3 regions of the Micromonospora salmantinae genome follow, and region 1 is predicted to be linked to each of the others. Evidence: riboswitches for the same ligand, from Rfam matches in the RefSeq annotation. Region 1 holds a riboswitch; each other region holds the start of a gene.
What was found. Region 1 has a riboswitch for cyclic di-AMP ahead of PSH03_RS24425 (coiled-coil domain-containing protein). Riboswitches for the same ligand answer to the same signal wherever they lie in the genome.
Positions count from the first base shown of each region.

Region 2: linked by a shared signal. The riboswitch ahead of PSH03_RS26375 (coiled-coil domain-containing protein) and the one ahead of PSH03_RS24425 (coiled-coil domain-containing protein) in region 1 are both predicted to bind cyclic di-AMP.
Region 3: linked by a shared signal. The riboswitch ahead of PSH03_RS22085 (C40 family peptidase) and the one ahead of PSH03_RS24425 (coiled-coil domain-containing protein) in region 1 are both predicted to bind cyclic di-AMP.

Region 1 covers NZ_JAKKFG010000042.1:119,575-129,229, reverse strand. The annotation lists gene PSH03_RS24440 (alpha/beta fold hydrolase) at 128-1,075, shown strand; gene PSH03_RS24435 (HelD family protein) at 1,183-3,300, shown strand; gene PSH03_RS24430 (cation diffusion facilitator family transporter) at 3,407-4,324, shown strand; cyclic di-AMP (ydaO/yuaA leader) riboswitch at 4,443-4,574, shown strand; gene PSH03_RS24425 (coiled-coil domain-containing protein) at 4,580-5,644, shown strand; gene PSH03_RS24420 (hypothetical protein) at 5,787-6,296, shown strand; gene PSH03_RS24415 (SRPBCC family protein) at 6,449-6,916, opposite strand; gene PSH03_RS24410 (PfkB family carbohydrate kinase) at 7,119-8,081, shown strand; gene surE (5'/3'-nucleotidase SurE) at 8,078-8,905, shown strand; gene PSH03_RS24400 (STAS domain-containing protein) at 8,924-9,286, opposite strand.
Region 2 covers NZ_JAKKFG010000043.1:56,786-66,440, reverse strand. The annotation lists gene PSH03_RS26425 (alpha/beta hydrolase) at 1-410, opposite strand, end outside; gene PSH03_RS26420 (hypothetical protein) at 536-805, opposite strand; gene PSH03_RS26415 (ArsR/SmtB family transcription factor) at 802-1,149, opposite strand; gene PSH03_RS26410 (CsbD family protein) at 1,313-1,486, opposite strand; gene PSH03_RS26405 (heavy metal translocating P-type ATPase) at 1,560-3,806, opposite strand; gene PSH03_RS26400 (DUF8832 domain-containing protein) at 3,819-4,769, opposite strand; gene PSH03_RS26395 (heavy-metal-associated domain-containing protein) at 4,783-4,992, opposite strand; gene PSH03_RS26390 (metal-sensitive transcriptional regulator) at 5,087-5,383, shown strand; partial or broken gene PSH03_RS26385 (HAD-IC family P-type ATPase) at 5,390-5,956, opposite strand; gene PSH03_RS26380 (YibE/F family protein) at 6,199-7,569, shown strand; cyclic di-AMP (ydaO/yuaA leader) riboswitch at 7,736-7,866, shown strand; gene PSH03_RS26375 (coiled-coil domain-containing protein) at 7,871-8,890, shown strand; gene PSH03_RS26370 (carbonic anhydrase) at 8,947-9,655, opposite strand, start outside.
Region 3 covers NZ_JAKKFG010000031.1:18,788-28,442, forward strand. The annotation lists gene PSH03_RS22045 (ATP-binding cassette domain-containing protein) at 1-152, shown strand, start outside; gene PSH03_RS22050 (ABC transporter permease) at 149-898, shown strand; gene PSH03_RS22055 (ATP-binding protein) at 882-4,019, opposite strand; gene PSH03_RS22060 (LD-carboxypeptidase) at 4,305-5,243, shown strand; gene PSH03_RS22065 (DUF6924 domain-containing protein) at 5,271-5,507, shown strand; tRNA gene PSH03_RS22070 (tRNA-Gly) at 5,557-5,630, opposite strand; gene PSH03_RS22075 (pyridoxamine 5'-phosphate oxidase family protein) at 5,814-6,371, opposite strand; gene dcd (dCTP deaminase) at 6,471-7,049, shown strand; gene PSH03_RS22085 (C40 family peptidase) at 7,123-8,100, opposite strand; cyclic di-AMP (ydaO/yuaA leader) riboswitch at 8,177-8,312, opposite strand; gene PSH03_RS22090 (N-acetylmuramoyl-L-alanine amidase) at 8,548-9,655, shown strand, end outside.

The DNA of each region.
Region 1 (9,655 bases):
CGTCCGGCACGGGCGAGGTCGGGAATCTTCGCCCCGGCGTGATTGGCGTGGTGTCATGGCGGGTAGCCGGTGTTACCGCCGGGTACCGGAGGTGCTGGTGGTACTGGGCGGCCCTGGGGAGGTGGCGATGCCGGAGCGGTTCGAGGTCGGTCTGCCGGACGGCGTACGGCTCAACGTCGAGGCGACGGGTCCGACGGATGCCCAGGTCACCGCCATCCTGCTGCACGGCTGGACGCTGGACGGGCGCGCCTGGCACCGACAGGTCGACGCGCTCACGGCGCCGCCGTTCAGCGGTGCGGTGCGGGTGGTCGCCTACGACGCGCGGGGGCACGGCCGGTCCAGTTGCATGGCGCTGCCCACTGCCACAGTGGCCCAGTTGGGTGACGACCTGGCCGCGGTGATCGACGCTGTCGCGCCGACCGGCCCGGTGGTGCTGGTCGGGCACTCGATGGGCGGCATGACGATCATGGAGTACGCCCACCGCCACCCCGCGCACTTCGCCGCCCGTACCGCCGGCCTGGTCTTCGTCTCGACCACCGCCGAGGGGCACACGCACACCGTCTACGGGCTCTCGCCGCGGATCGCCCGGTTGATCCGGTTGGCCGAGACGACCGGCGCCGGCGTGCTGGCCCGGTGTGGCTCGTGGCGCGCGCCCCGGGCACTGCTGAACGCGCTGCAACCGAGCATCCGGTGGATGCTCTTCGGTGACCGCTGCGAGCCGGCCGACATCCGCCTGGTGACGTCGGCGGTGGCTCGGGCCTCGCTGCGCTCGATCGGTGGGTTCCGCGCCTCCATCGGCACCCAGCACCGACTGGACACCCTCGCCGCGTTGGCCCACCTGCCGGCCGCCGCCCTGGTCGGCGACCGGGACCGACTGACCCCACCGCCGTGCGCCGAGTCGATCGCGGCCGCTCTGCCGGCCACCGAGCTGACCGTCTGCCCGGGCGCCGGGCACATGCTGATGATGGAACGTCCGGACGAGGTCAACGCCGCGCTCACCGCCGTCGTACGCCGGGTGCTCGCCGAATCGTCGCCGTCCCACCGTGGCGCGGCCCCCGCCGGGTCGGGTGCCTGAGCACGTTCGCGCACCTCGGGCGCGGCGGGTCGGGTCCAGGGCCGTACTCTTCTCGGTTGGCCCGCGCGGTTTCCGCCGCCTGCCGGCGACCTCTGAAGGAGCGTGCGTTGACCGACCAGACCGGCCTGGAGCAGGAGATCGCCGTCGAGCAACGACACCTCGACCGGGTGTACGCCAGACTGGCCGAGCTGCGGCAGTCGGCCGTCCGCGCCGAGCGTGACGGCTACCGGATGGCCCGGGTGGGCACGCACGGCGCTCTGGTCGAGCGCGACGCGATGGTCTTCCACGCGGCGCAGCGGCGGCACACCCTGGACGCCGAGCACGAGGGGCTGGTCTTCGGCCGGCTGGACCTGCGCGACCGTCAGGTGCTGCACGTCGGGCGACTGGGGATCCGCGACGAGAACGCCGTCACGCTTGTCGTCGACTGGCGCGCGCCGGCCGCGGCCGCCTTCTACCAGGCCACCCCGGCGCAGCCGCTGGACGTGGTGCGGCGGCGCACCATCCAGTCCCGTGCCGAGCGGGTCACCCGGATCGAGGACGACCTGCTGGACCCGACGGCCGCCCCGGAGGGGATGACTGTCGTCGGTGACGGCGCGTTGCTGGCCACCCTGTCCAAGGCCACCGGCCGGGGCATGCGCGACATCGTGGCGACCATCCAGCGGGAGCAGGACGAGGCGATCCGCTCGCCCGGTTCCGGGGTGACGATCGTCGCGGGCGGCCCCGGCACCGGCAAGACCGCTGTCGCCCTGCACCGGGCGGCGTTCCTGCTGTACTCCGACCGCAGCCGCTACGCCGGCGGCGGCATCCTGGTGGTCGGCCCGTCGTCGGTCTTCGTCGAGTACATCGGCTCCGTGCTGCCGTCGCTCGGTGAGGACACCGCGACGCTGCACTCGCTGGGCACCCTCTTCCCGGGGATGACCGCCACCCGCCCCGACCCGCCCGAGGTGGCGGCGGTGAAGGGCTCGCTGCGGATGCGCCGGGTGCTGGAGCGGGCGGCCCGCGACGCGGTGCCGGGCGGCCCGGGTGAGCTGCGGCTGCTCTATCGGGGCACGCTGCTGCGGCTGGACCGGGCCGCGCTGGACCGGATCCGGGACCGCGCGCTGCAACGCGGCGCACGACGCAACGAGGTGCGCCGGGCCGGTTTCGACGGGGTGTTCGCCGCGCTCTGGGCGCAGGCCCGTGAGCTGAGCAGCGGTCGGCTGCCGGAGCAACCGGCCTTCGAGGCGGAGATCGCCGAGCGCTCGGAGTTCCGGGAGTTCCTCAAGGCGTGGTGGCCTCGGCTGCACCCCCGACACGTGCTCGGCTGGCTGGCGCAACCGGACCGGCTACGCCGGTACGCCGGGGGGATCCTCTCCTCGGCGGAGATCCGGCTGCTCAACGCCGCGTACCGGAACCTGGACCCGGCCGGGCTGACGATCGCCGACGTGGCACTGCTGGACGAGTTGGACGCGCTGCTCGGTAAGCCCGCGCAGCCGGCCCGCGCGCGACGCGATCCGTTCCAGCTCGCCGGCGGCGTCCGTGAGCTGAGCACCCTCGGTGAACGGCAGCGGGCCGCCCGCGCGGCGGCCCGGGAGCGTCCGGAGGACTACCGGGAGTACGCGCACGTGGTGGTGGACGAGGCGCAGGACGTCTCGCCGATGCAGTGGCGGATGATCGGTCGACGCGGCCGACTGGCCTCCTGGACCGTGGTGGGCGACCCCGCGCAGACCGCGTGGACCGGCGATCCGGAGGAGCTGACCCGGGCCCGCGACCAGGCGCTGGGCCGGCGCAAGCGACACGACTTCACGCTCACCACCAACTACCGCAACTCGGCGGAGATCTTCGCGGTGGCGGCGGCGGAGATCCGTCGGCTCTACCCGGACCTGCCGCTGCCGACCGCCGTCCGCTCCACCGGGGTCGAGCCGGTGGAGCTGGTGGTGCCCGCGACGGGGTTGGAGACCGCGACAGTGGAGGCCGCCGCCGGCCTGCTGGCCGAGGTGGAGGGGACGGTCGGGGTGATCACGCCGGTCCCCCGCCGGGACGAGGTCGCCGGGTGGCTGGGCGCGCTCGGCGCGCCGAGGTTGCAGGTGGTGACCAGCCTGGAGGCCAAGGGCATGGAGTACGACGGGGTGGTGCTGGTCGCGCCGAGCGAGATCCGGGCGGATCCGGGCGCCGGGGTGCGCACCCTGTACGTGGCGCTCTCCCGGGCCACCCAGCGGCTCACCACCATCGACCCGACCAGCTGACGCGTGCCGACTGCCGCCGGCGCAAGGCGCTGTCCGTACACTTGCACACATAGCGATGTGAGCATACATTTGACCGGGTCCCGACCAGCGGCGGAAGGTGGTTCTCGTGGGCGCAGGTCATGACCACCACCATGGGTCCGTCGCCAATGCCGCACACCAGCACCGAGGTCGACTCTGGGCGGCATTCGGGTTGCTCACCACCCTGATGGTGGTCGAGGCGGTGGCCGCCCTGCACACCGGCTCGCTCGCCCTGCTCTCCGACGCCGGGCACATGTTCACCGACGTGCTCGGCATCGGGATGGCGCTCGCCGCCATCACGGCGACCCGGCGGGCCACCGGCGACCCGCAGCGCACCTTCGGGCTCTACCGACTCGAGGTGCTCGCCGCGCTGGCCAACGCCGTCCTGCTCTCCGGCGTCGCGATCTACGTGGTGATCGAGGCGATCCGCCGCTTCGGCGACCCGCACCAGGTCGTCGCCGGCCCGATGCTCGCGGTCGCCGTGCTCGGCCTGCTCGCCAACATCGCCGCCTTCGCGCTGCTGCGCGCCGGAGCCCGGGAGAGCATCAACCTCCAGGGCGCCTACCTGGAGGTGCTCGGTGACCTGCTCGGCTCGCTCGGCGTCATCGGCGCGGCGCTGCTCATCACCGTCACCGACTGGTGGTGGGCCGACCCCCTGGTCGCGGTCGCCATCGGCGTGTTCATCCTTCCGCGCACCTGGCGGCTGGCCCGCGCCGCCGTCCGCATCCTGGTGCAGGCCGCCCCGGAACACCTCCAGGTGACCGCCGTGCACGACCGGCTCGCCGCCGTCCCCGGTGTCGTCGAGGTGCACGACCTGCACGTCTGGACGCTCACCTCGGGCATGGAGGTGGCCTCCGCTCACCTGACCATGGCACCCGGCGCGGAGGTCGGCGCGGTGCTCACCGCGGCGCGTACGGCCCTGCACGACGACTTCCGCATCGAGCACGCGACGTTGCAGATCGAGCCCGGCGCCGCTTCCGGAGCGTGCGGCTCCATCGAATGGTGACGGAGCCGTAATTTTCCGTGCTGACGCACGCACCGTCCGTCACATTGGCTGCAGCGGCCCCATCCGCACCGGTAGGCTCGGTCCCGGCCTCCACCAGGCGGCGCCCTCCCGGCGCCGGTGGCGGTCGCCGCCTAATCGCCCAACTGGGCGAACCGGGGAACCATGTTCCTGGGGTGTATCCGCGTCAGCGGTAGGGATCTTCCGTCCCGAACCCGTCAGCTAACCCGGTCGGCGGCTGACGGAAGGACATGCGCAGTGGCACCAGCACGACCACCCGCCGCCCGACTGGCGGCACTGATCGTCGCGATGTTCGCCCTCGGCGTCGCGCTTCCGGCCGGCACCGCCTCGGCCTCCCCCCCGACCGGCCTGCGGGCCGCCGCACCCGACTCCGACGAGGAGGGCGGCACCCCGGCGTTGCGCGCCCAACTCGAGGCGGCCAGCAAGGGCTACCTGGACGCGAAGCGCGCCCTGGACACCTCCGTGCAACGGCAGAAGCAGCTCGCCACCCAGCTGACGACCATCGAGGTCGAGATCGGCCAGCGCAACGGCAAGGTCGGCGAGATCGCCGAGGTGGCCTACCGCACCGGCCGGCTCGGTGCGATGTCGGCGCTGCTCAACAGCAACACTCCGGAAGGCTTCATGGACCGGGCGGCCGCGCTGGACGCGGTGGCGGCCAACGAAGACCGGGTGCTGCGCGACCTGCTGAACAGCAAGGACAAGGCCAACCGCACCCGGATCGCCCTGGACGGCGAGATCAACGAACAGCGCAAGCAGGTCGCGGTGATGGCCAAGCGCAAGGAGCAGGCCGAACGGGCCCTGACCGTGGCCACCACACCCAAACCGCAGACCACCGCCGACGGCGGCTCCAACCGGGGCACCTCCAGCGCCAACGCAAAGGCCGCACCGCGCAACTCCGACGGCTCCTGGCCCTCCGAGTCGTGCAGCGTCAACGACCCCACCCCGGCCAACGGCTGCATCACCCCACGCACCCTGCACGCGCTCAACCAGGCCAAGGCCGCAGGATTCACCCGGTACGTCTCGTGCCACCGCCCCAGCGGCTCCGGTGAACACCCGAAGGGCCGGGCCTGCGACTTCGCGGCGCAGAAGGGCGGCTTCGGCGGGGACGCCACCGGCGGCGACAAGACGTACGGCAACAACCTGGCCGCGTACTTCATCCGCAACGCGGACCGGCTCGCCGTGCTCTACGTGATCTGGTACAGGCAGATCTGGCTGCCCAGCAGCGGGTGGAAGTCGTACAGCGGGGCGCACGGCACCCCGTCGACCGACCACACCAACCACGTACACCTGTCGGTCTACTGACCCACGCGTCGTGATGCCTGTGAGTCACCCCGGTGGCTCACAGGCATCACGTGCGTCCGGGGCCGGGCTACGTCGCCGGGCGTACCCCTGATGTCGTCGCTCGTCGGACGACCCGGCAGCGGTCGGCGGGCAGCATCGCGGTATGCCTCGGATCCGACCCAGCACCCGCAAGGCGCTGCTCACCCTGCACCTGGTCACCTCGCTCGGCTGGCTCGGCGCCGACCTGGTGCTGCTCACCCTCGGCATCGCCGTTCAGCGGGGCGCCGACCCGGCGGTGGTCTATCCGGTCACGGCCCTGGTCGGCACTGTGCTGTTCGCGCCGCTGAGCGTCCTGGTCTGGCTGATCGGCGTCGCCAGCTCACTGCTCACCCCGTGGGGCCTGCTGCGCCACCGCTGGGTGCTGGTCAAGCTCGTGCTGACCACGGTGATGGTCGGGCTGGTGCTGTTCCTGCTCACCCCGAACCTGCGTCACGCCGGAGCGGTCGGGGCCGCCCTGCCCGCCCGGGATCGCGCCGACCTGGTCATCGCGCCGGCGGTGTCGACCAGCCTGATGGTCATCGCGACTGTGCTGTCCACCTACAAGCCGTGGGGCCGGCGTCCCGCCACCCGAGCGGCCCGCACAACCCGTGATCGCGCCGCAACAACGATCTAGACGCAACCCCCGCCAAGCACGTCGCGCCCCGCCCTGCCCCGCGATCTTGCACTTACTGTCCCGACACATGTGGCATCCCACCGATATCGACAACCGAAACTGCAAGATCGACGCAGGGGGGCGGCGCGGGGCAGGGCGGGGCGGGGGGCTGGTCAGGCCGGGTTTGGGGGGGTGCCGGTGCGGTCGAGGGCGGCGCCCAGCCGGGTGGCGAGGGCGAGATGAGCGGCCTGGGCCTGGCGGAACGCGTACCGGAACAGCGGCGTCGGCGCGGTCAGGGTGATCTCGACGTCGATGCGGACCAGGCCGTCCGGCTCGGCGCGCAGTCGGGTGTGGTTTCGCACTGTGGTGGCCGGCCACTGGCGGGCCACCATGACGATCTCGTCGGCCTCGTTGATCAGCACGTCCGCGTGGTAGGTGGTCCGGAAGCGCAGCGGACCCGCCGCCAACCGGTCGTTGATCGTGTAGCTGGCCTGGGCGCCGGGCCGGGGCGGCACCCGGCGAACCCGGACGATCAGCGGATGCAGCTCGCCCTGCCGGGTCAGGTCGCTGAGCAACGTTGCCGCCTCGGCGGGTGAGCACCGGGCCTGGACGGTGTAGCTGAAGGTATCGCTGCTGAGCACACCGTCTCCCGCCGTCGTTGGTCGCCCGATCGTCCCGTACCGATGTCTGGCTGGCAACGCCCCGGGCCCTCAGCGCCGCGCGGACCGGGCCGATGCGACGACCCGCCACCACCTGCGCCACTAAGGTCGGTTAGTACAAAATCTTCCGAAGATGCCGGAGGGCGGCCAGCATGAACGGCGACGACCGATGAGCGGGCACGTGATGGTATTCGCGCCCACTCCACAGCTGACGGTGACCGTGGACCAGCCCAACGACCACCCCGAGCTGCACCTGCACCCTGGCGGGCAGGGCGTCTGGCAGGCCCGGATGGTGATCTCCCTCGGAGTCGACGTGGTGCTCTGCGCCGCCCTCGGCGGTGAGATCGGCCAGGTGCTGGAGCCGCTGCTGGTCAGCGAGGGCGTGGACCTCAAGGTGGTGGTCCGTGACTCCGGCAGCGGCGGGTACGTGCACGATCGCCGCGACGGCTCCCGGCAGGAGGTCGCCGACGTGCCCGGGCAGCCGCTGAGCCGGCACGAGATCGACGAGCTGTACAACCTCGCCCTCGGCGAGGGCCTACGGGCCTCGGTGAGCATCCTCAGTGGGCCGAACGAACCGTGGCTGGTACCGGCCGACCTGTACCGACGCTTCGCCGCCGACCTCGGCGCGAACGGTGGCCGGGTGGTGGTCGACCTCTCCGGCGATCACCTCGGTTCGGTGCTGGAGAGCGGGGTGTTCTTCCTCAAGGTGAGTCACGAGGAGTTGATCCGCGACGGCCGCGCCCGCAGTGACGACACCGAGGAGCTGACCCGGGCCATGTACGAGTTGCACGCGGGCGGCGCCGAGACGGTGGTGGTGAGCCGCGCCGACCAGCCGGCGTTGGCGCTCATCGACGGGGAGCTGTTCCAGGTCGAGATGCCCCGGCTGGAGGCCGCCGACCCACGCGGCGCTGGCGACTCGATGACGGCCGGAGTGGCGGCGGTCGTGGCCAAGGGCGGGGACATTCGGACCGCCATCCGCACCGGGGCCGCCGCCGGCGCGCTGAACGTGACCCGGCACGGCCTGGGCACCGGACGACTGGACTCGATCACCGGCCTGGTGGACCGGGTCCGGCTGGTGCCGGCGGACAGCCGGCAACAGGAGCGGACCACCCCGGACGAGTTGGCCGGCCGGGTGGTCGAGCGATGACGCTGCGGGTGTTGATCACCAATGACGACGGGATCGCCGCGCCGGGGATCCAGGCGTTGGCCTGGGCGGCACGGCAGCGGGGCCTGGACGTCGTGGTGGCCGCGCCGATGGAGGAGGCGAGCGGTACCAGCGCCGCGATGAGCGCCATGGAGCGCGACGGGCGAGTCGTCGTGAACGACCACCCGCTGCCGGACCTGGCGGGTGTGCCGGCGTACGGGGTCGCCGGGTCCCCGGGCTTCATCACGCTGATCGCCCTGCACGGGGCGTTCGGCCCACCGCCGTCGGTGGTGCTCTCCGGCGTCAACCGGGGCGCCAACGCCGGCCGGGCGGTGCTGCACTCCGGGACCGTGGGGGCCGCGTTCACCGCCGCCACCAACGGCTGCCGGGCGATGGCGGTCTCCCTGGACGTGCTCTCGGCCGGCGAGGCGACGGCCGCGAGCGGTGGCGCCGCCGTGGACGCCGCAGCCCGGGTACGCGACGCCGAGCGGCACTGGGGCACCGCCGCGCGGGTCGCCCTGGACCTGCTCCCCCGCCTGACCTCCGCGCCGATGGAGAGCGTGCTCAACGTGAACACCCCGGACCTGCCGCACGGGCAGCTGCGCGGGGTGCGGCGCGGCACCCTGGCCAGCTTCGGTCAGGTGCAGATGACGGTGGCCGAGTCCGGCCACGGGTTCGTCCGTACCTCGCTGGAGGAGCCGGGGCAGGCCGCACAGCCGGGCACCGACGTGGCGTTGCTGGCCGCCGGGTACGCGTCGGTGACGGCCGTCCGAGCGGTCACCGAGGCGACCGACATCGACCTGACCGGCCTGGACGAGCAGCCCTGACGGGGACGCCCGGCGCGTTCAGGCGCCGGGCAGCACCTCGGGGGTGGCAGCGCCGGCGAAGTAGGGCTCCGGGGCGCCGAAGAGGCCGAGCAGGCCGGTCACCCAGAGCTGCCGGTGCACGAACCGACTCGGCTCGGTGACCACCAGCTTGACGTCACTGACCTCGGCCGTCTGGAAGCCGGCGACCATGGCGCTGATGCCGACCGAGTCGATGAAGGTGACCAACCTCATGTTGAGTTCGATGCGCAGAGGGCGGCCTTTGGCCAGCACCTCTGCGATCGCTTCGCGCACCTCGTACGCTGTGTCGACGTCGATCTCACCCCGCGGGGCGATCTCCACGACACCACCGGACAGAACCGACTTCACGATCGACAGGCTCACGCGAGCACCTCCACCCGCCCGTCCCCCGGGCGCCTCATCAGTACGCGGGCCGCGACCGAGAGTATTCCTCCGACGGCCTCGGTCGCCACCCCTCGGGATGAGCAATTCGCGGATCCGGGCCCACAAAGCCACCCATATCCGCACTTTTCAGTATCTGATTACTCAAGACTTTTCGTTATCTGACCATCGACGATCGGTCGTGACCGGCCCGCCGCCGAACCAGGGTAGCGGTCCGGGCCCGGCGCGCCCGACAACCGGCCCATGACGTACGCCTGCCCCGTGTGCCGTCGGCGTGTCGCCCACCGCCGGCCGGCGCGACCCGTGCCCCGGTTGCCGACGCGCCCTAGCATCGACCGGGACACCACCGCG
Region 2 (9,655 bases), on a different contig from region 1:
TCCCGGGCACAGACCACGGGGTGGCTGTCGCCGGTGCCGCGTGGGTCGAAGCTGACGATGTCGAACCGGGCACGCAGGTCGGCGCTGAACCGGGAGCTGCCGTCCACCACCCGGTCGACACCGCTGTCGCCGGGCCCGCCGGGGCCGAAGATCAGCGCGCCTTCCCGGGTGGCCGGCTTGGCGACCCGGCGGGCCAGCGACAGGTCGAAGCGCTCACCTCGGGGTCGGTCCCAGTCCACCGGCAGCGACAGGGTGCCGCACTCGGCGCTGCTGTCCTCGGCGCAGGGCCGCCAGTCGATCGTCGGGGCGGGCTGTGCTCGGGCGGCGGCCGGGCTCGCCGGGGTCAGGCCGGCTGCTGTGAGGGCCAGGGCGACCGCCCAGCCGACTGCGGATTTGCGTACGCGCAGCATGAGGTGCTGTCCTCTCCTCGAAGGAGCGTTGCCGGTGAAACTCGCCCACTGGGCGAGGTGATGCTGCTTCCACCCGGGCCGTCGAGTAGCCGCTCGACGGCCCGGGGCCGCTCTCGCCCGCCGGGTCAGTCGACCTCGCGCAGGACGCGTTCGAGCGTGGTCATCCGGGTCTCCATCCCGCCCAGCCGGCCGTCCATCGCGGCGAGCAGTCGGGCGTTCTCCGCCTGGGCCTGAGCGGCCGTCTCGGCGAGCCGGCGGTAGTCGTCCGCCCGGTCCGCCTCGTACCGGGCCCGCCGGGTCTTGGCGAGCTGCACGACGGTCACAGTGACCACGCTGATCAGGAAGGCGAAGATGCCGATCGCGCCGACCACCTCGGTCCAGTCGTGCTCGCTCATCGCTGTGCTCCCGGCTGCTCGCCCGACTCGGGCACTGTCAGCGTCTCGACCGCCGCCGCGATGACAGCGGGGGTGAGTGTGAGCACGAACGGCTCCACCTCGTAGTAGTTCATGGCCTTCCCGTCCTCCGACAACTCCAGGCGGGCGGTGACCAGCCCGGCCGCCGCCAGCTTCCGTAGGTGGACCTGCAACAGCGCCCGGCTGATGCCCAGTTGCCGGGCCAGCCCGCTGACGTACGCACGCTCGCGGGCCAGCGCGGCGACGACCCGCAGCCGGTGCGGGTTGGCCAGGGTGGCCAGCACCCGGACCAGGTCGTCGCCGGTCGGCGGTGAGGCGGTGCTCATAACCAGCCCTTGCACATGCCAAGGAAAGTTAGCAGGTGCCGGCGAGCTGCGGTGCGGACGGAAAACAGAATCAGGGGGATCTCAGGGTCGGCGAGAGAGGCCGGACACACAGCACGCCGGGCCGGTGATGATCACCGGCCCGGCGTGCGGGGTACGTCGTACGTCAGCTCTTGAAGGCGTCCTTGATCTTTTCGCCCGCCTGCTTGAGCTTGGCGGTGGACTGGTCAGCGCGACCCTCCGCCTCCAGCTGCTCGTTGTCGGTGGCCCGACCGGCGCCTTCCTTCAGCTTGCCGGTCGCGTCCTCGGTGGCGTTGTTGATCTTGTCGTCGAAAGCCATGCCAACCTCCATTGCGAGCGTCGCTACAACCACAGAGGTACCCCCGCCGTCACCGGCCCAACCATTACCGTCGTCACAGATCGGCAGCGGCCGGACGAAAGCGACGCAGGCGCAGGCTGTTGGCCACCACGAAGACCGAGGACAGCGCCATCGTGGCGCCGGCGATCATCGGGTTGAGCAGCCCGGCGGCGGCCAACGGCAGGGCCGCCACGTTGTATCCGAACGCCCAGAACAAATTGCCCCGGATGATGCCGAGCGTGCGCCGGGACAACCGGATGGCGTCCACCGCCGCGTCCAGGTCGCCCCGGACGAGGGTGAGGTCGGCTGCCTCGATCGCCACGTCAGCGCCGGTGCCCATGGCCAGCCCCAGGTCGGCCTGGGCCAGCGCCGGGGCGTCGTTGACCCCGTCACCGACCATCGCCACCGACCGCCCCTCGGCCTGAAGCCGCTTGATCACGTCGACCTTCCCGGCCGGCAGCACCTCGGCGATCACCTCGTCGACGCCCACCTCGGCGGCGACCGCACGAGCCACAGTGGTGTTGTCCCCGGTCAGCAGGACCGGGGTCAGCCCCAGCCCGCGCAGCCGGGCCACCGCCGCCCGGCTGGTCGGCCGGACCACGTCGGCGACGGTGAGCACGCCGCGGGCCTGTCCGTCCCAGCCGGCGACGATCGCCGTACGGCCCGCGGCCTCCGCGTCACGCACGGCCCACTCGACCTCCGGCGGTACGTCGATCTCACGCTCGCGCAGCAGCCGGACCCGGCCGACCAGCACTGCCAACCCGTCGACAGTGCCGGTCACCCCCAGCCCTTCGAGGTTGCCGAAGGCGGTCACCGGGGGCAGCGCGCCCGCGTCGGTGGCAGCGGCCGCGACCGCACGGGCGATCGGGTGCTCGGAGGCGGCCTCCACCGCCCCGGCGAGCCGGAGCAGCTCGGCCCGGTCCACGCCGCTCGCCGGCACCACGTCCACCAGTGTCATCCGGCCGGTCGTCACGGTGCCGGTCTTGTCGAGCACCACGGTGTCCACCCGGCGGGTCGACTCCAGCACCTCCGGGCCCTTGATCAGTACGCCGAGCTGAGCGCCCCGACCGGTGCCGACCAGCAGCGCCGTCGGGGTGGCCAGGCCGAGCGCGCACGGACAGGCGATGATCAGCACGGCCACGGCGGCGGTGAACGCGGCGGTCGGACCGGCCCCGGTGCCGAGCCACCAACCGAGAGTGCCGACGGCGAGGGTGATGACTATCGGCACGAAGACCCCGGAGATCCGGTCCGCCAACCGCTGCACGGCCGCCTTGCCGCTCTGCGCCTGCTCCACCAGGTCGGCCATCCGGGCGAGCTGGGTGTCCGCGCCGACCCGGGTGGCGGTGACGATGAGCCGCCCACCCGCGTTGATCGTGGCGCCGACCACGCCGTCACCCGGGCCGACCTCGACCGGCACCGACTCACCGGTGAGCATGCTGGCGTCGACAGCGGAGGTGCCCTCGTCGACCACCCCGTCGGTGGCGATCTTCTCCCCGGGGCGGACCACGAACCGGTCACCGACGGCGAGCCGGTCCACGGGGATCAGGGTCTCCACGCCGTCACGCAGCACCGTCACCTCCTTGGCCCCGAGGTCGAGCAGAGCGCGCAGTGCGGCGCCGGCAGTCCGCTTGGAACGGGCCTCGAAGAAGCGACCGGCCAGGATGAACACGGTGACCCCGGCGGCCGCCTCCAGGTAGATGTTGCCTGCGCCGTCGGTCCGGGTGATGTCGAAGCTGAACGGGTGCGTCATGCCGGGCATCCCCGCGTCACCGAGGAAGAGCGCCCAGAGCGACCAGCCGAACGCGGCCAGGGTGCCGAGCGACACCAGGGTGTCCATGGTGGCCGCGCCGTGCCGCAGGTTGGTCCAGGCGGCCCGGTGGAACGGCAGCCCACCCCAGACCACCACCGGGGCGGCCAGGGTCAGCGACAACCACTGCCAGTAGTCGAACTGCCAGGCCGGGACCATGGCCAGCAGGACCACCGGCACGCTCAGGGCCACCGACACCCAGAGCCGGGTACGCGGCCCCCGCAACGGGTCCACCGGGGGTTCGGCGCTGGGCGGGGCCGGCAGCGCCGCCGTGTAACCGGTCTTCTGCACGGTCCCGATCAGGTCGTCCGGCGTGACGCCGTCGGCGTACCGGACGGTCGCCTTCTCGGTGGCGTAGTTGACAGTGGCGCTCACCCCGTCCATCCGGTTGAGTTTCTTCTCGATCCGGGCGGCGCACGCGGCGCAGGTCATCCCGCCGATCGCCAGTTCGATCCGGTTCGGCGCCTCGGGCAGCGGTCTGCTGGTGGTGGTCATCTTCTGGTCCCGTCAGTTGTGTCCGTGCCCGGGGGTGCCGTGGTCGGCCCCGCCGGTCGGTGCGGGCCCGCTCGGGGTGGGGGCCCCTTTGGTCGGGGCAGCGCCGGCGACCACCGTGAACTCGGCGGTGTGCACCCGCCCGCCGTGTTGGAAGTCGAGGTAGAGCCGGTAGCTGCCGGCCGAGGGCACCTCGGCGAGGAAGGTGACGGCAGGACCGGGCCGGGTGCGCCCATCGCCGGGCTTTCCGTCCGGGTGCACGTGCAGGTACGCCAGATCACCCCGACGTAGAGCCACCAGGTGCCCGTACGCGCCCAGGTAGGGCTCCAGGTCGGTGACCGGCTGACCGTCCCGGCTGACGGTCACTGTCAGCGACGACGTGCGGCCGGGCTGCGGCGCTCCGGTCAGGGTGACCGTGTAGCCGTCGACGGTGGTGCTGGTCGCCGGAGCGGGCAACGGCCGTTCGGTCAACTCGCCGGGGACTGTCACGTCCACGCCGAGGGTCAGCGGTTCGCCCCCGGTCGGGGTGAAGTCGGCGAACGCCCGCCACTGCCCGGGGCCGGCCAGCGGGGTGTCGACCCGCCAGGTGCCGTCCGGGGCCAGCTCGGGGTGGACGTGACGGAAGCCGGAGAGGTCCCGACGGGCGACGATCAGATGCATCTGCTTGTCGTGCGCCACGTCGTACCGGGTGACCGGGCGGCCGTCCGGGCCGGCGATCCGGAAGGCGAACTCGTCGGCCGGGGCGTCGACCGGTTCGAGGGTGTAGCCCCGGTCGGAGACGAGCAGCCCGCCGGGGAGCCGGTCGGCCGTCCCGCCCCGTTCGTCCGCCGTCGGGGTGGTGGCGGCATCGTCGTGCCGGCTCTCGGCGACCGGGGCGGTGTCGACGACCCGGCCGATCCCGTAGGTGGCGCCGAAGATCGCCGCCAGGCCGACGGCGAACCCGGCCAGTCTCGTCACGGTGCGCACGTCGGCCCGCCGATCACGCGTCGACGAGGTCGTAGCCGGCCTCGTCGACTGCGGCTCGGACGACAGCGGTGTCCAGTGGCTGATCGCTGCTGACGATGACCCGGCCGGCCGCGAGGTCGACCTGGACGTCACGCACGCCGGCGATGGCGCCGACCTCGGCGCTCACCGCGCTGACGCAGTGCCCGCAGGTCATGCCCTGCACCTGGTACGTCGTGTTGACCATTGGATCGTCTCCTTCGCGGTACCGGTACCCCGTGGGGGTATCTCAACAGAACCGACCGTACCATACCCCCTGGGGGTACGCTATCCTTGTCGACATGACCGCACCCACCCCGATCCGCGGATACACCGCCAGCAAGGACCAGCTGCTCGCGCGGCTCCGCCGCGTCGAGGGGCAGGTCCGGGGCATCGAGAAGATGGTCGACGACGACCGCTACTGCATCGACGTGCTCACCCAGATCTCCGCCATCCAGGCCGCCCTCGACAAGGTGGCCCTCGGGCTGCTCGACGGGCACGCCCGGCACTGCATGCACGAGGGCGCCGCCGAGGGTCGGGCCGACGAGATGGCCACCGAGATGATGGCGGCGGTCGGCCGGCTCATGAAGCGCGGCTGACCGGGCTCAGTCCGGCGCGGGGTCGAGACGGACCCTGCGCAGCAACTGCGCGTTGAGCGCCACCACGATGGTGGACGCCGACATCAGCACCGCGGCCAGCGCCGGGCTCAACGCCACGCCGGCCCAGGCCAGCACCCCGGCGGCCAGCGGCAGCGCCACCACGTTGTAGCCGGCCGCCCAGGCCAGGTTCTGTCGCATCTTCCGGTACGACGCCCGGGACAGCCGGACCACGGCACCCACCCCGCGCGGGTCCGAGGACGCCAGCACCACCCCGGCGGACTCGATGGCCACATCGGTGCCCGCGCCGATCGCGATACCCACGTCCGCCCGGGCCAGCGCCGGCGCGTCGTTCACCCCGTCACCGACCATCGCCACGACCAACCCCCGCCGCTGGAGCTCGGCCACCCGATCGTCCTTCGCCGCCGGCAGCACCTCGGCGAAGACCTCGTCGACCCCAGGTCGGAAGCCGAGGTCGGCGGCGACCGCCTCGGCCACCGGCCGGGCGGCTCCAACATGCCGCCTCGGAGACCGCCGCGCGAGCGGTTCGGCCGCCCGACACTCCGCCACGACCTGCAACCCCCGGGAGGGCTGGCTAGCATCTCCCACGATGGCCCTCCGAATGCCGCTGCACAGTCGGGCACCGGCGCCGCCACGTCGTGGCGGCGCCCCCGGCCGACCGGGCCGAGCACTGACCGTCCGTGATCAAGCGGTCGTCAGGCAGCGATCCGCCCCGCCGTCCGCCGCGTTTCCACCGCAACGGTGAACCGCCCGGCCCGCTGACCCGTATCCCGCACCGGATCGTTGGGAGTCTCACCTTGGCCGCCGACCACACTCACCCCGCTCCGTCCGCCCCACCACGGGTGCGACGGATCCTCGTCGTGACGGTGGTACCCCTCTTCGTCGCCACCGTGCTGGCCGCAGTGCTGCTCTGGCCGCGCGGCGGGTCACCGCAGACCGACGGTGGTGCGGACGTGCCGCGCTACCCCGGCACTGTCACCCGGGTGGTGAGCGAGCCGTGCCCGCCGGTGCCGTCGGTTCCGGAGGGCACACCGAGGGTCGGCGACGGGCGGTGCGGCACTGTCGACGTCCGGGTGGACGACGGGCCGACCGCCGGCCAGCAGGTGCGCACACCGGTGCCCGACGGGCCCGGCGCACCCCGGGTCGAGGTCGGCGACGAGGTCGTCCTGGTCGAACTGGCCGATCCGATCGAGCCCACCGTCAGCAACTGGAACATCGCCGAGCACCAACGCGGCACCCCGATGGTGTGGCTGGCGGTGGTCTTCGCGGCCGCGATCGTCGCGTTCGGTCGGTGGCGGGGTCTGGCAGCGCTCGCCGGGCTGGCCGCCAGCTTCGCCATCCTGCTCACCTTCGTGCTGCCGGGCATCAGCGCGGGCAGGTCACCGCTGCTGGTGGCGGTGGTCGGCGCGGCCCTGATCATGTTCGTGGTGCTCTATCTGACCCACGGGGTCACCGCACAGACCTCGGTCGCGGTGCTCGGCACCCTGGGCAGCCTGGTGCTGACCGGCGTGCTCGCCACCATCGCCACGGCCGCGACCCACCTCACCGGCTTCGGCAGCGAGGACGCCACCACCCTGTCGATGTTCCAGGGCGACGTGGACCTGCACGGTCTGCTGCTCGCCGGCATCATCATCGGATCGCTCGGGGTGCTCGACGACGTGACGGTCACCCAGGCGGCCACCGTCACCGAACTGGCGAACGCCAACCCCGGGCTGACCCGGTTGCAGCTGTACCGTGCCGCCACCCGGGTCGGCCGCGCGCACATCGCCTCCACCGTCAACACCATCGTGCTGGCGTACGCGGGCGCGTCACTGCCCCTGCTGCTCCTGCTCACCGCCGACTCGCGGCCGATCGGGCAGATCCTCACCAGCGAGTTCCTCGCGCAGGAGATCGTCCGCAGCGCGGTCGCCACCCTCGGCCTGATCGCCGCCGTGCCGCTGACCACCGGGCTGGCCGCGGTGGTGACCGCCGCCGGGCGTACCGATGGCACGGCGTCCACCGACGCTCCCGCGCCCCGGCCCCAGCCGGACCGCAGCGAGGCACTGGCCGCACTCAGCTCACCGCGTACGGCCGGCTCCGACGAGCCGGACCGGACGCGGACCGCACCCCCATCAGAGGCCACCGACCGGTGGCCGGAGTCGAACAGGAGCACGGATACGGCATGGTGACACTCCTCAGCGTGACCAGATCGGGCATCCACCCTGAGAACCGCGTCACTGGTCACTCAACGCTATGGCGAAATGACGCTTTTGGTCGGCATCCAGGCATAGCTCAGCCGGTCGACTCTCGGGTAACCTCGCTGCCGGTTACCGATGAAGGCGCGAAGCGGCGCCTGCGGTGCCACCGCCCAATCGCCAACCGGCGAGCCGGGGACCCAGGTGCCTGGGGTGAATCCGCGTCAGCGGTAGGGGCCACTTCCGCCCCGAACCCGTCAGCTAACCCGGTCGGCGGTCGACGGAAGGGAACATTGTGACGGCACCCCTACGCCGCTGGTTGACTCCCGTGGTGGCCGTGATCGCCGCACTTACCGTGCTCGCCGGGCCGCTCCCGGCGCACGCCGCCCCGACGAACCCCACACCGTCCGGGCACGAGGAGGACGGCGAGCCCAAGCTGCTCAACGACGTCATCGAGCAGGCCAACCGCGACTACTCCGCCGCAAAGTCCAAGCTGGACAAATCCAAGAAGCGGCAGAGCGAGTTGGCGGCGGAGGTCAACCGGGCCAAGGCTGACCTGGACGCGTTGGCCCCGCAGGTCGGGCGGATCGCCGCCCAGGCGTACCGGACCGGCCGGATCGGCGCTGTCGCGATGCTGCTGGAGAGCGACGCTCCCGACTCGTTCGTCCAGCGCGCCGGGATGCTCGACGAGATGAACATGGTCAACGAGAAGAAGCTCTCCGAGGTCAACGAGGTGAAGGCCCGCGCCGAGCAGGCCAAGCTCGCCCTCGACACCGAGGTCCGGGAGCAGCAGAAGCAGACCGCCCTGATGGCGAAGCGCAAGAGCGAGGCCGACAAGGCGCTCTCCCTCGTCGGCGGCAAGGGTTTCACCGGCGGCCTGGTGGATGCCACCTCCAAGGTCGCGAAGATCGGCCCGGGTCGCACGGCCGACGGTGACTGGAAGCCCCAGTCGTGCAGCGAGAACGACCCCACCACGTCCGGCTGCGTCACGCCGCGCACCCTGCACGCGTACAAGGAGGTCAAGGCGGCCGGCTTCAACCGGTTCGTCGGCTGCTACCGCCCCGGCGGGCCGTGGGAGCACCCGAAGGGCCGCGCCTGCGACTGGTCGCTACAGAAGAGCGGGTTCTCCCCGTGGCACAACAACGACACCCGGACGTACGGCAACAACGTCGCCGCGTTCCTCATCCGTAACGCCGACCGGCTCGGCATCTACTACGTGATCTGGAACCGGCAGATCTGGTTCCCGGCCACCGGCTGGAGCTCGTACAGCGGGCCGTCGAACCACACCGACCACGTCCACATGTCGCTGCTCTGACCCGCACGATCCCCGACGAGGGCCGTTCCGCGTGACGCGGAGCGGCCCTCGTCGCGTCAGACGGTGGCAGGCGCGGCCGGTTCGGTCGACTCGGTCGAGGCCGAGGGCTCCAATGTCGCGAAGCCGGCCGGCACGGCGGCCACCGTGCGCACCGCTCCGGCGGCCAGCCGGTAGGACACCCCCACCACCGCGCACCGCCCCCGCGCCACCTCGTCGGCCAGCACGGGCGACTGCCCGAGCAACGTCTCGACGGTCTGGGCGATGTGGATGTCGACGATGCCGTCGATGTCGTCCACGCCCTCGGACGTGGCGCGGCGCAGGCTGGGCAGCACGGCGTCGACCACCGCGCGCAGATGGCCGCTCGGCGCGGTACCGGTCGCGGCGGACTCCCGGGCGGCCTGCACCGCACCGCAGGAGTCGTGGCCGAGCACCACCACCAGCGGGGTGCCGAGCACTGTCACCGCGTACTCGACGCTGCCGAGCACCTCGGGGCCGGCGGTGTGCCCGGCGGTGCGAACCACGAACAGGTCGCCCAGGCCCCGGTCGAAGATGATCTCGGCGGCCAGCCGCGAGTCGGAGCAGCCGACGATCACCGCGAACGGGTGTTGCCCGTCGGCCACTGCGGCCCGGTGCCCGGCATCCTGGTTGGGGTGGCGTGGGGCGCCATCGACGAAGCGCCGGTTGCCGGCGACCAGCTCGGCGTACGCCCGGGTCGGCTCGCTGAGCGCGGTGGCCCGGTCGGTGGTCCGCTGCGGACCCGGCTGA
Region 3 (9,655 bases), on a different contig from region 1:
GCGATGGCGGCACGGCCTCGCTGCGGGCCCTGCTGGACCGGCTCGACGAGTACGCGATCAGCGCCGAAGGGTTCTCCGTGCAGACGCCGGACCTCGACGACGTTTTCCTCGCCCTGACGGGCAGCCGCACCCAGGAGGTCTCCGCGAAATGAGCACCAAGTCCCACTCGATCGTCATGCTGCGTCGCAACTTCAAGCACATCGCCCGAAACCCGACCTCGGTGTTCAACGCGGTCCTGATGCCCATCGTGATCATGTTGATGTTCGTCTACATGTTCGGTGACGCCTTCAACGTCGGGGTCGACTACATCGACTACGCGACTCCCGGACTGATGCTGTTGGCGGTCTGTTACGGGCTGGGGGCCACCGCGACCGCGGTGAACTCCGACATGACGAAGGGCATCATCAACCGGTTCAAAGTCATGCACGTCTCCCGCGGTGCGGTGCTGACCGGTCACGTCGTCGCCAGCGTGCTGACCAACCTGGTCGCCATCGCGGCCCTTGTCGGGGTGGCCTTCCTGCTCGGATTCAGCCCGTCGGCGAGCCTCCTCGGCTGGCTCGGCGCGCTCGGCATCATCGTGCTGCTCGGCTTCGCCGCCGGCTGGCTCACGGTCGCCCTGGGTCTTTCGGCGAAGTCTCCGGAAACGGCGGGTCTGGCCTCCGTACCGCTGGTCATGCTGCCGTTCTTCAGCAGCGCGATCGTGCCGGCGGACAAGATGGGGCCCGGGCTGCGTGAGTTCGCGGAATACCAGCCCTTCACGCCGATCATCGAAACTCTGCGCGGGTTCCTCAACGGGACACCGTCCAGCGGTAACGTGATCCCCGCCCTCGCCTGGTGCGTCGGCATTGCTCTCGTCGGCTACCTGTGGGCGCGTTCCACGTTCACGAAGCGAGCGTGACAGCGACCAACCGGTTCCAGTCCGTCCGACTGCCTTCTCGCGCCGCCTCTGCGAAGCTCACTTCGCCGAGGCGGCGCCGTACTTCCTGCTCGATCCGGGCCACATCCGGCTGGGAATGATCCTGCCGTCCGCGCACACCGCTGCTGGCCGCGAGCAACCGGGCGGCGTGCTCGTACTGGTCAAGGCGCAGCGCCAGGTCCGCGACGCCGACGATAACCCGCGCTATCGAGGGTGCGTGCCCTGTCTCGGCGGCCGCCACGCAGGCCGAGGAGTGGTGTCTGCGCGCCTCACCGAGATCGTCCGCGACATAACCGAGCAGGTCGTGCGTCATCACGCGGATGTACGCCTGCTTCGCCTCATCGCGCAACAGGGTCGTCGCGACACCGACCTGCCGGCCCACCTCTTCGGCATCGCCACTCCAGCGAGCGAGTTCCGCCTGTGACAGAGCCAGCACGGCCAACGCACCCGGCCACGTGACCCGCTCCGCGCATCGCCGCGCCTCGGCCATGGCAGCCGCGCTGGACTTCTCATCGCCAAGCAACCAGTACAGCTGAGCCTGCCGGGACCGCATCCGGATGATGTCCTCGACGGTGCCGACCTCGGTGACGACCGCGGTCGCCTCCTCGTAGAGCTCGCACGCACCGACGAACTCACCGCGTACGGCAATCAGCTCCGCCAGCTCGGTCAGGGCGAATGAGATCCCGAACCGTTCGCCGAGTGCCCGGAACTCGGCGAGCGCCGCCACGAGATACTCGTCCACCTCCGGACCGTCCTGGCCGAAAATGATCCGCATCTTGCCGAGTTGCAATCGGGCCAGTGCGCGTACCCAGGGATCCTCGTCGTTCAGCAGCGGTTCCCATGCGGGCAGGATCGCGTCCGGGGCTCGCAACATCCGTTCCAGCGGGACGACGAGTGCCGTCCCCGGGTGGCCCCCGTTACTGCGCTGGCTGAACTCGTACGCCTTGTGGATCCACTCCGCCGCCTGGTGCTCGTCGCCAGGCCCCGAGTTGATGAAGAGCACGACGAGCGCGTACACAGTGGCCCGGATTTCGTCGCTGACCTCACCAGGCGTCTCGGTGGCCGCCGTGATCAACTCCATGCCTTCGGTCCGGTGGCCACCGAGCCACCAGTACCAGCCGGCACCCGCGGCCAACCGCATGGCCGCGTGGGCTTCGCCGGCAGCGAGGGCACCGCGCATGGCGGCACCGATGTTGTCGTGCTCGACTTCGAGAGTGGTGAGCCATCTCACCTGGTCCGCGCGGCGAAGCTGCGGCTCTGCGGTCTCGGTCAGTTCGGTGAAGTACGCCAGATGCGCGTGGCGAGCCAGGTCCGATTCCCCCGCCTCGGCGAGGCGGTGCACGGCGTACTCCTTGATCGTGCCGAGCATCCGGTAGCGCGGGGCTTCGCCGCCCTCGGCGACCAACAGCGACTTCTCGGCCAGCGCGGTGACCAACTCGAGCACGTCATCCTGCTCGACCTCGTCGCCGGCGCAGACCCGTTCGGCCGCTTCCAGGCTCACCCCGCCCGAGAACACCGACAGCCGGCGCAGCACCGTCCGTTCGGCGTCGGTCAGCAGCTCCCAACTCCAGTCGACCACCGCGCGCAGCGTCCGGTGCCGGGGCAACGCAGTACGGCTGCCGCCGGTCAGCAGGCGGAACCGATCGTCGAGCCGCCTGGCAAGCTGGTCGATGGACATGGTGCGCAACCTGGCGGCGGCCAGTTCGATCGCCAGCGGCATCCCGTCCAGCGCCCGACAGATCCGCGCCATCGTCGACAGCGTGGAGGCGTCGACCGCCAGATCCCGCCGCACCGCGACCGCTCGGTCCCGTAGCAGTCGGACAGCCGGAGAGGTTTCGATCTCGCTGGCGTCGGCGTCGGCGTCCGGCAGGGCCAGTGGCGCGACCGGCCAGAGCGCCTCACCGGTGATGCCGAGCGGCTCCCTGCTCGTCGCGAGGATCCGCAGTCGCCGACACTCCCCGAGCAGCCGGTCAGCGAGCACCGCCGCCGACTCGATCACGTGCTCGCAGTTGTCCAGGATCAGCAACGCCTCCCGCTCGCGGATCGCGGCGACGAGCCGGTCGACCAACTCCATGCTCGGTGGCTCGCCGAGCAGAGCGTCCCGGAGTCCGAGCCCCGCAAGCGTCGCCTGCACCACGTCGCCGTCCGCGCCGATCGCAGCGAAATCGACCAGCCAGGCGCCGTCCGGCAGGTCGTCGAGCATTCTGCGCGCGGTTTCCGTGGCCAGCCGGGTCTTCCCGGAGCCACCCGGCCCGATCAGGGTCGTGAGCCGATGTTCGGCGACGAGCGCGCCGACCGCGGCAACGGCCTCGTCCTTGCCGATGAAGCTGCTCAACTCGGCACGAAGGTTCGTCTTCCGGCCCTCCGCGCGCCGTCGCACCTCGCCCCGCAGGAGCGCGACGTGCAACGCCGAGAGTTCCGGCGAGGGGTCGACGCCCAGCGCGTCGGCCAGGGCCTCACTCGTGCGCTGGTACACGAGCAGCGCCTCGTTGTCGCGGCCGCTCGCGGCGAGGGCTTGCATCAACCCGAGAACCAGCCGTTCCCGCACCGGGTGCGCGGCCACCAGGTCGGTCAGTTCCGCGACCAGCTCCGGACCGTGGCCGAGACTGATCTCAACGTCGAAGCGATCCTCCAGGGCCGTCAGACGCAGCCTGTCGAGTCGGGTGACCGCCGCGTCGAGCGCCGTACTGTCGACCAGACCGACGTCCTGCATCGCCGCACCGCGCCACAGGTCGAGGGCCTCGCGCAACCGTCGTACCCGCTGCGGGCCCTCATCATCGCGAGCCAGGCCGACGAGGCGTTCGAACCGTACGGCATCGACGACGTCAGGTTCGACCATCAACCGGTAGCCGTCCGTCTGTCCCTCGATCGACCCCTCCGGCAGCGCCTTCCGAAGCCGGGAAACCAGGCGGTGCAGGGCGTTCACCGCGTCATTGGGCGGATGTTCGCCCCAGATCCAGTCGACGAGGGTCCCCTTCGGGACCACGTGACCCGGGCTGAGCGCGAGGGCGGTCAGCAGCCCGCGCAGCCGCGCGCCCGGCACGTCGATGACGGTGCCGACGTCCGTGCGAACCTCGAATGGACCAAGCATCCCGACCTGCACCTGGCAGATCCTGCCATGAACACGAAAGGCATCCGTGTCGCCGATGCCCGCTCCGCCGACGGCGGTCGACCACGCCTTCCCGGCCCACTGGCACGCCGGGAGATCCCCGTGGTTCTCCTGGAACGCGTCTCGAAATGAGATGCGCACCGGCTGGCGCACCTGTTGGATCTCGACATGAAGCGTAAGCTTGTTCGTCCTCGAAAGGCACGCCCGGGGGACCACCTCGCGGTGCTCTCACCGTCCTTCGCCGCGGCCGGTGCCTATCCCGGGATCCACGAGCAGGCCATGCGACGGCTCGCCGACCTGACCGGCCTCGTTCCGGTCGAATACCCCACCACCCGCCAGGTGGGCGCGAGCGCGGCAGCGCGGGCGGCGGACATCAACGCCGCCTTCGCGGACCCCCAGGTACGCGGCATTCTCGCCGTCGTCGGCGGCGACGACCAGATCACCGTCATCCCCCACCTGGACGCCGACCTGGCCCGCGCCGACCCGAAGCCGTTCCTCGGCACCAGCGACAACACCAACCTGCACCACTGGCTCTGGGGCCTCGGCATCGCCAGCTTCTACGGCGGGTCCTCCCAGGTGCACCTCGGCCCCGGGCCTGCCGTCGACGACATCCACGTCCGGTCGCTGCGAGCGGCGTTACTCACCGGGGAACGGCTGGAGATCACCGACCCGGGTGAGTCCGAGGACATCGGCATCGACTGGGCAGATCCGCAGGCGTTGACGTCGTTCGGCGAGCGCGAACCGACGGAGCCGTGGAGCTGGTACGGGCCGCCGCGCGCAGTCACCGGCCCCACCTGGGGTGGCTGCCTGGAAGTCATCCAGTGGATCCTGACGGCGGGACGCTTCCCGTTTCCCCCGGAGGTCCTGCACGGCGGGGTGCTGATCATCGAGACGTCGGAGGAGCTTCTCCCCGCCCGCGAGGTCGGCTGGATCGTCCGATCACTGGGTGAACGCGGTCTTCTCAGCGCCGTCGACGCGGTCCTGGTCGCCCGTCCGCCGGTCTCCGACCACACCCGCCGACCCCCGGCCGCGGATCGGGTACGGCTCCGCGAGCAACAGCGCGACACTGTCGTCGACATGGTGGCCCGGTACAACCCCGAGGCGGTCGTCTGCGTCGGGGTCCCATTCGGTCACACCAGACCACAGTGGATCCTTCCCCACGGCGGCCCGGTCACCGTCGACGGCGTGGAACGTCGAATCTTCGCCGACTACCGATAGGGCCTGGCGGCGTGGAGGATCTTCGTCGTGTCCCCTTTGCCGCAACCCGACGACCTCGCCTACAGCGAGGCGACCGTCAAGCAGTTGATCGACGCGAACGCCCCCATCAGTGATGAAGACTGGCTCACCTACCTGTTCGTGGCCGACGCGGCCACGATGACCGACGTCGAACGCCCGCTGCTCGCTGTCGACCTGAGCCGCGAGCCCGCACCTTCCGCGTGCCGCCCCGCTGGTACGCGGACGTCTCAGCCAACCTCACCGTGAACGTCGAAGGCCCCGGCCGGGACTCACGTCCTGACCAGGGCCTTCGCAGTGGAGCGGGTGACGGGAATCGAACCCGCACTGTCAGCTTGGGAAGCTGATGTTCTGCCATTGAACTACACCCGCAAGCGGCACCACTGTACCCGAGTCGTCGAGCCCGTGCACCCAGGTACCCCCGGAGGCCGTAGCTGTCCACACCCCGCTCCGCCCGGGTCGACCCCGGGTTGATCTCGGCGGCGGCGGGCCGGTGCGTACGGCGGTGCCGGCTCCGTTGGTACGGAGCCGGCACCGATGATCTTTGAGCTGTGGTCAGGCGGCCGTGCACTGAACGTCACGGCTGAGGCGGGTCGGGCGCGCCTGCGGGACGGCGAGGGGCGCGGCCACCGCCGACGGGGCGTTTGGGTCGAGCCAGACCCGAACGGCCGGCCGACTCGGCGCGAGGCCCGGAATGCCGGCGATGTGCTGCTCGCGGCGGGTGAGCATGGCCACGTCGACGGTGAACTCGAAGAGCCGCCAGTCGACCTGCGGCTCGGCCCGGGCGCTCTGCGCCAACTGCGCCACCCGGATCGGATCGGTCACCGGACGGGCGCGCCCTGCCACGTACGCCTCGTCGTCACTCTCCTCCGCCGGGAACGAGTGCAGCGCGTAACGGCCGTCACGTTCGAGGTCGCGGCGCTTCGGCGAGTCGATGATGAAGCAGAACAGCCCCTCGGCGGTGATGACCGGGGAGACCGGATGGACGCGGGGCCCGCCGTCGGCGCGGACCGTGGCCAGATAGCCGAAGCCCGGCCCGTACTGCTGGAGGAGAACGCGGATCCCGTCGGCGAGTCGGGGCTCGTCGGCGGCGAATTCGGACCAGGAAGCCATGTGGGCATTCTATCGAACAAATGTACGAGCAGCGACCTCGACGCGCTGGTCACCGGCACCGAATCCGGCCACTTTTGGCAGCGCGGCTATGGTGGTCCGATGCTGCTCTCCGACCGCGACCTGGTCTCCGAGATCAAGGCCGGCACGCTGGGCTTGGAGCCGTTCGAGCCCACCCTGGTCCAACCGTCCAGCATCGACGTCCGACTCGACCGGCTGTTCCGGGTCTTCAACAACCACCTCTACACCCACATCGATCCCGCGATGCAGCAGGACGACCTGACCTCGGCGGTCGAGGTCCCCGACGGTGAGCCGTTCGTGCTGCACCCGGGGGAGTTCGTGCTCGCCTCGACGCTGGAGGTCATCTCGCTGGGTGACCAGCTCGCCGGCCGACTGGAGGGCAAGAGCTCCCTGGGCCGGCTCGGGCTGCTCACGCACTCCACTGCCGGCTTCATCGACCCGGGCTTCTCCGGTCACGTGACGCTGGAACTCTCGAACGTGGCGAACCTGCCGATCACCCTCTGGCCGGGCATGAAGATCGGGCAGCTCTGCATCTTCCGGCTCTCCTCGCCGGCCGAGCACCCGTACGGCTCGGTGGTCTACGGCTCGCGCTACCAGGGCCAGCGGGGGCCGACACCCAGCCGCGCCTGGCAGCACTGGCGGACCTGGCCCACCCGCTGAGGTTCAGCAGCTGGCCCCGAGACGACGAGGGCCCGCCGCGACGGATCGCGACGGGCCCTTCGATCACTCGGGGTCAGCCTGGACGGCCGTAGCTGTGGATCGGGCCGTCGTCGACCTTCTTCATCTTGACCGGTTGACCGGCCTGCGAGGCGTGCACCACCCAGCCGCCGCCGACGTACATGCCGACGTGGTGGATGTCGCTGTAGTAGAAGACCAGGTCGCCGGGGCGCAGGTCGCCCTTGCTGACGTTCTTGGTTACCCGGCTCTGCGCGGCGGCGTTGTGCGGCAGCGACACGCCGGCCTTCGCCCAGGCGGCCAGCATCAGCCCGGAGCAGTCGTACGAGTTCGGGCCTTCGGCACCCCAGACGTAGGGCTTGCCGATCTGCGCGCAGGCGAACTTGACAGCGGTGCCCGCGGCGCCGCCGGGGTAGCTGCCCGGGCAGGGTGCCGGGCGCAGCGGACCGCCGCCGCCACTGCCGTACACCTTGAGGCGCAGCTTCTGCAGGCGGTCGATCTCGTCGTTGATCTGCTTCTTCTTCGCCGCCAGCTGAGCTTCCGTGCGGGTCAGCTGGGCCACCATCTCGTCCAGTGGCGCCTTCTGCGCGGCCAGCTGGTCGCGCAGGTCGGCCACCTGGCGTACGTCCTTCTGCTGGTTGTGCGCGAAGCGGTCGAGCATTTCGAGCTGACCGACCACCTCGCTGGGCGACCGGCTCCCCAGCATCGCGTTGACTGTCGAGACGTTCTCACCCATGTAGGCGCGTACGGCCAGGGCGCTGACCTTGTCCATCGCGGCGTCGACCTGACGCTCCAGCGGGGTGATCCGGGCGGCCAGCGCATCGGCCTGCTTGCGCTTCGCGGCGAGGTCGGTGCGGGTGGCGTTGTGCCGTTCGATGACCGGTTCGAGCTTGTTCCAGTCGGCGTCGATCTGGCGCTCGATCTCGGCGACGGACGGGTCGGCGTGGGCCGCCGTGGCACTGCCGGTCAGAACGACGGCGATGCCGGCCAGCGCGGCGAGTGCGGTGGTGAAGCGGGACCAGCGTGGGCGCGGCACGATCGACGCCGGGCCGGCTGATGCCGACCGCTCGGACGACGGCCGCGGGGCATGGAGTGCCACCGGGGTTCCGTACTCCTTCTTCCTGACCGCCTACCGGGTTAGCTGACGGGTTCGGGCGGGAAGTCGGCGCCCTACCGCAGTGGCTGCGGATTCACCCCGAGGGACCTGGGTCCCCGGTTCGCTCGGAAACGACTCGGCGGTGTCGGTCCGTTACCGCCCGGGCTGGGCGGAGCTGCTGTCGGGCCAACAAATGACCAGAGTAGAGACGTCTGTTACCGATCCGCAACCCGTGCGGCAGTGACACTCCGTACGGATTGAACGAGGCAACCGACCGTGTGTGAAGAATTCTTTCCATCTACTTCGATAGATAGAAAGGTATTGACGCGACCTCCCGGACGGCGCGATGGTGACCTGACCTCACTCCGCGAGAATCTAGGGGGTTCGATGCACCATCCAACCCTGTCGACCGGCTGGCGCGGGCTGCTCGCCGCCACAGTGGTCGCCGCCGCGACCACTGTGCCACTCTCCGTCGGCCCGGCCGCCGCAGCGCCCATCACCGACCGCCAGCAGCAGTACGCCGCAGCGGCCACCGAGTACGGCGTGCCGGCCGTCGTGCTGCTCGGCGTCTCCTACCTGGAGTCCCGTTGGGACACCAACGCCGGTACACCGAGCACCAGTGGCGGCTACGGTCCGATGCACCTGACCGACGCGCGGCACGTGGCCGCCCTACCCGGACGCGGCCACCACGACGCCGGCGCCGAGGACCCACGCGGCGACGACTCCCGCACCGCCCGCGTACCCGCGCCCCGGCCGGTCGAGGCACCCGCGCCATCCACCGCCGCGTTGCAGACCGTCGACGCCGCCGCCACGCTGACCGGCGCCACCCCCGAGGCACTGCGCACCGACGCGGGCCTCAACATCCGGGGTGGGGCCGCGCTGCTGAGCGCGTACCAGAGGGATCTGGGCGCGCCGGTCGGCGCGGACACCGACCCGGCGGCCTGGTACGGCGCGGTGGCACGCTACTCGGGCGCGGACAGCGCCGACGCCGCGGCGGCCTTCGCCGACGAGGTCTTCACCACCATCGGCGCGGGCGAAGCCCGGGTGACCGACGACGGCCAGCGGATCACCCTGCCGGCCCGCGCGGTGCGGCCCGAGCGTTCCTGGCTGGACCGGCTGGGCCTGCGCCGGCTGGCCCGCCCGGACGGGGTGGAGTGCCCCCGCACCATCTCCTGCGAGTGGATCCCGGCGCCCTACGAGGCGTTCGGCGACGGGGACTACGGCAACCACGACCTCTCCGACCGGCCCGCGCGGCAGAAGATCGAGTACATCGTCATCCACGACACCGAGGCGAGTTGGGCCACGACCCTGCAACTGGTCCAGGATCCGACCTACGTGAGCTGGCACTACTCGCTGCGCTCCGTCGACGGGCACATCGCCCAGCACGTGAAGACCAAGGACGTCGGCTGGCACGCCGGCAACTGGTACGTCAACGCGAAGTCGATCGGGTTGGAACACGAGGGCTTCGCGGCGCAGGGCACCTGGTACACCGAGG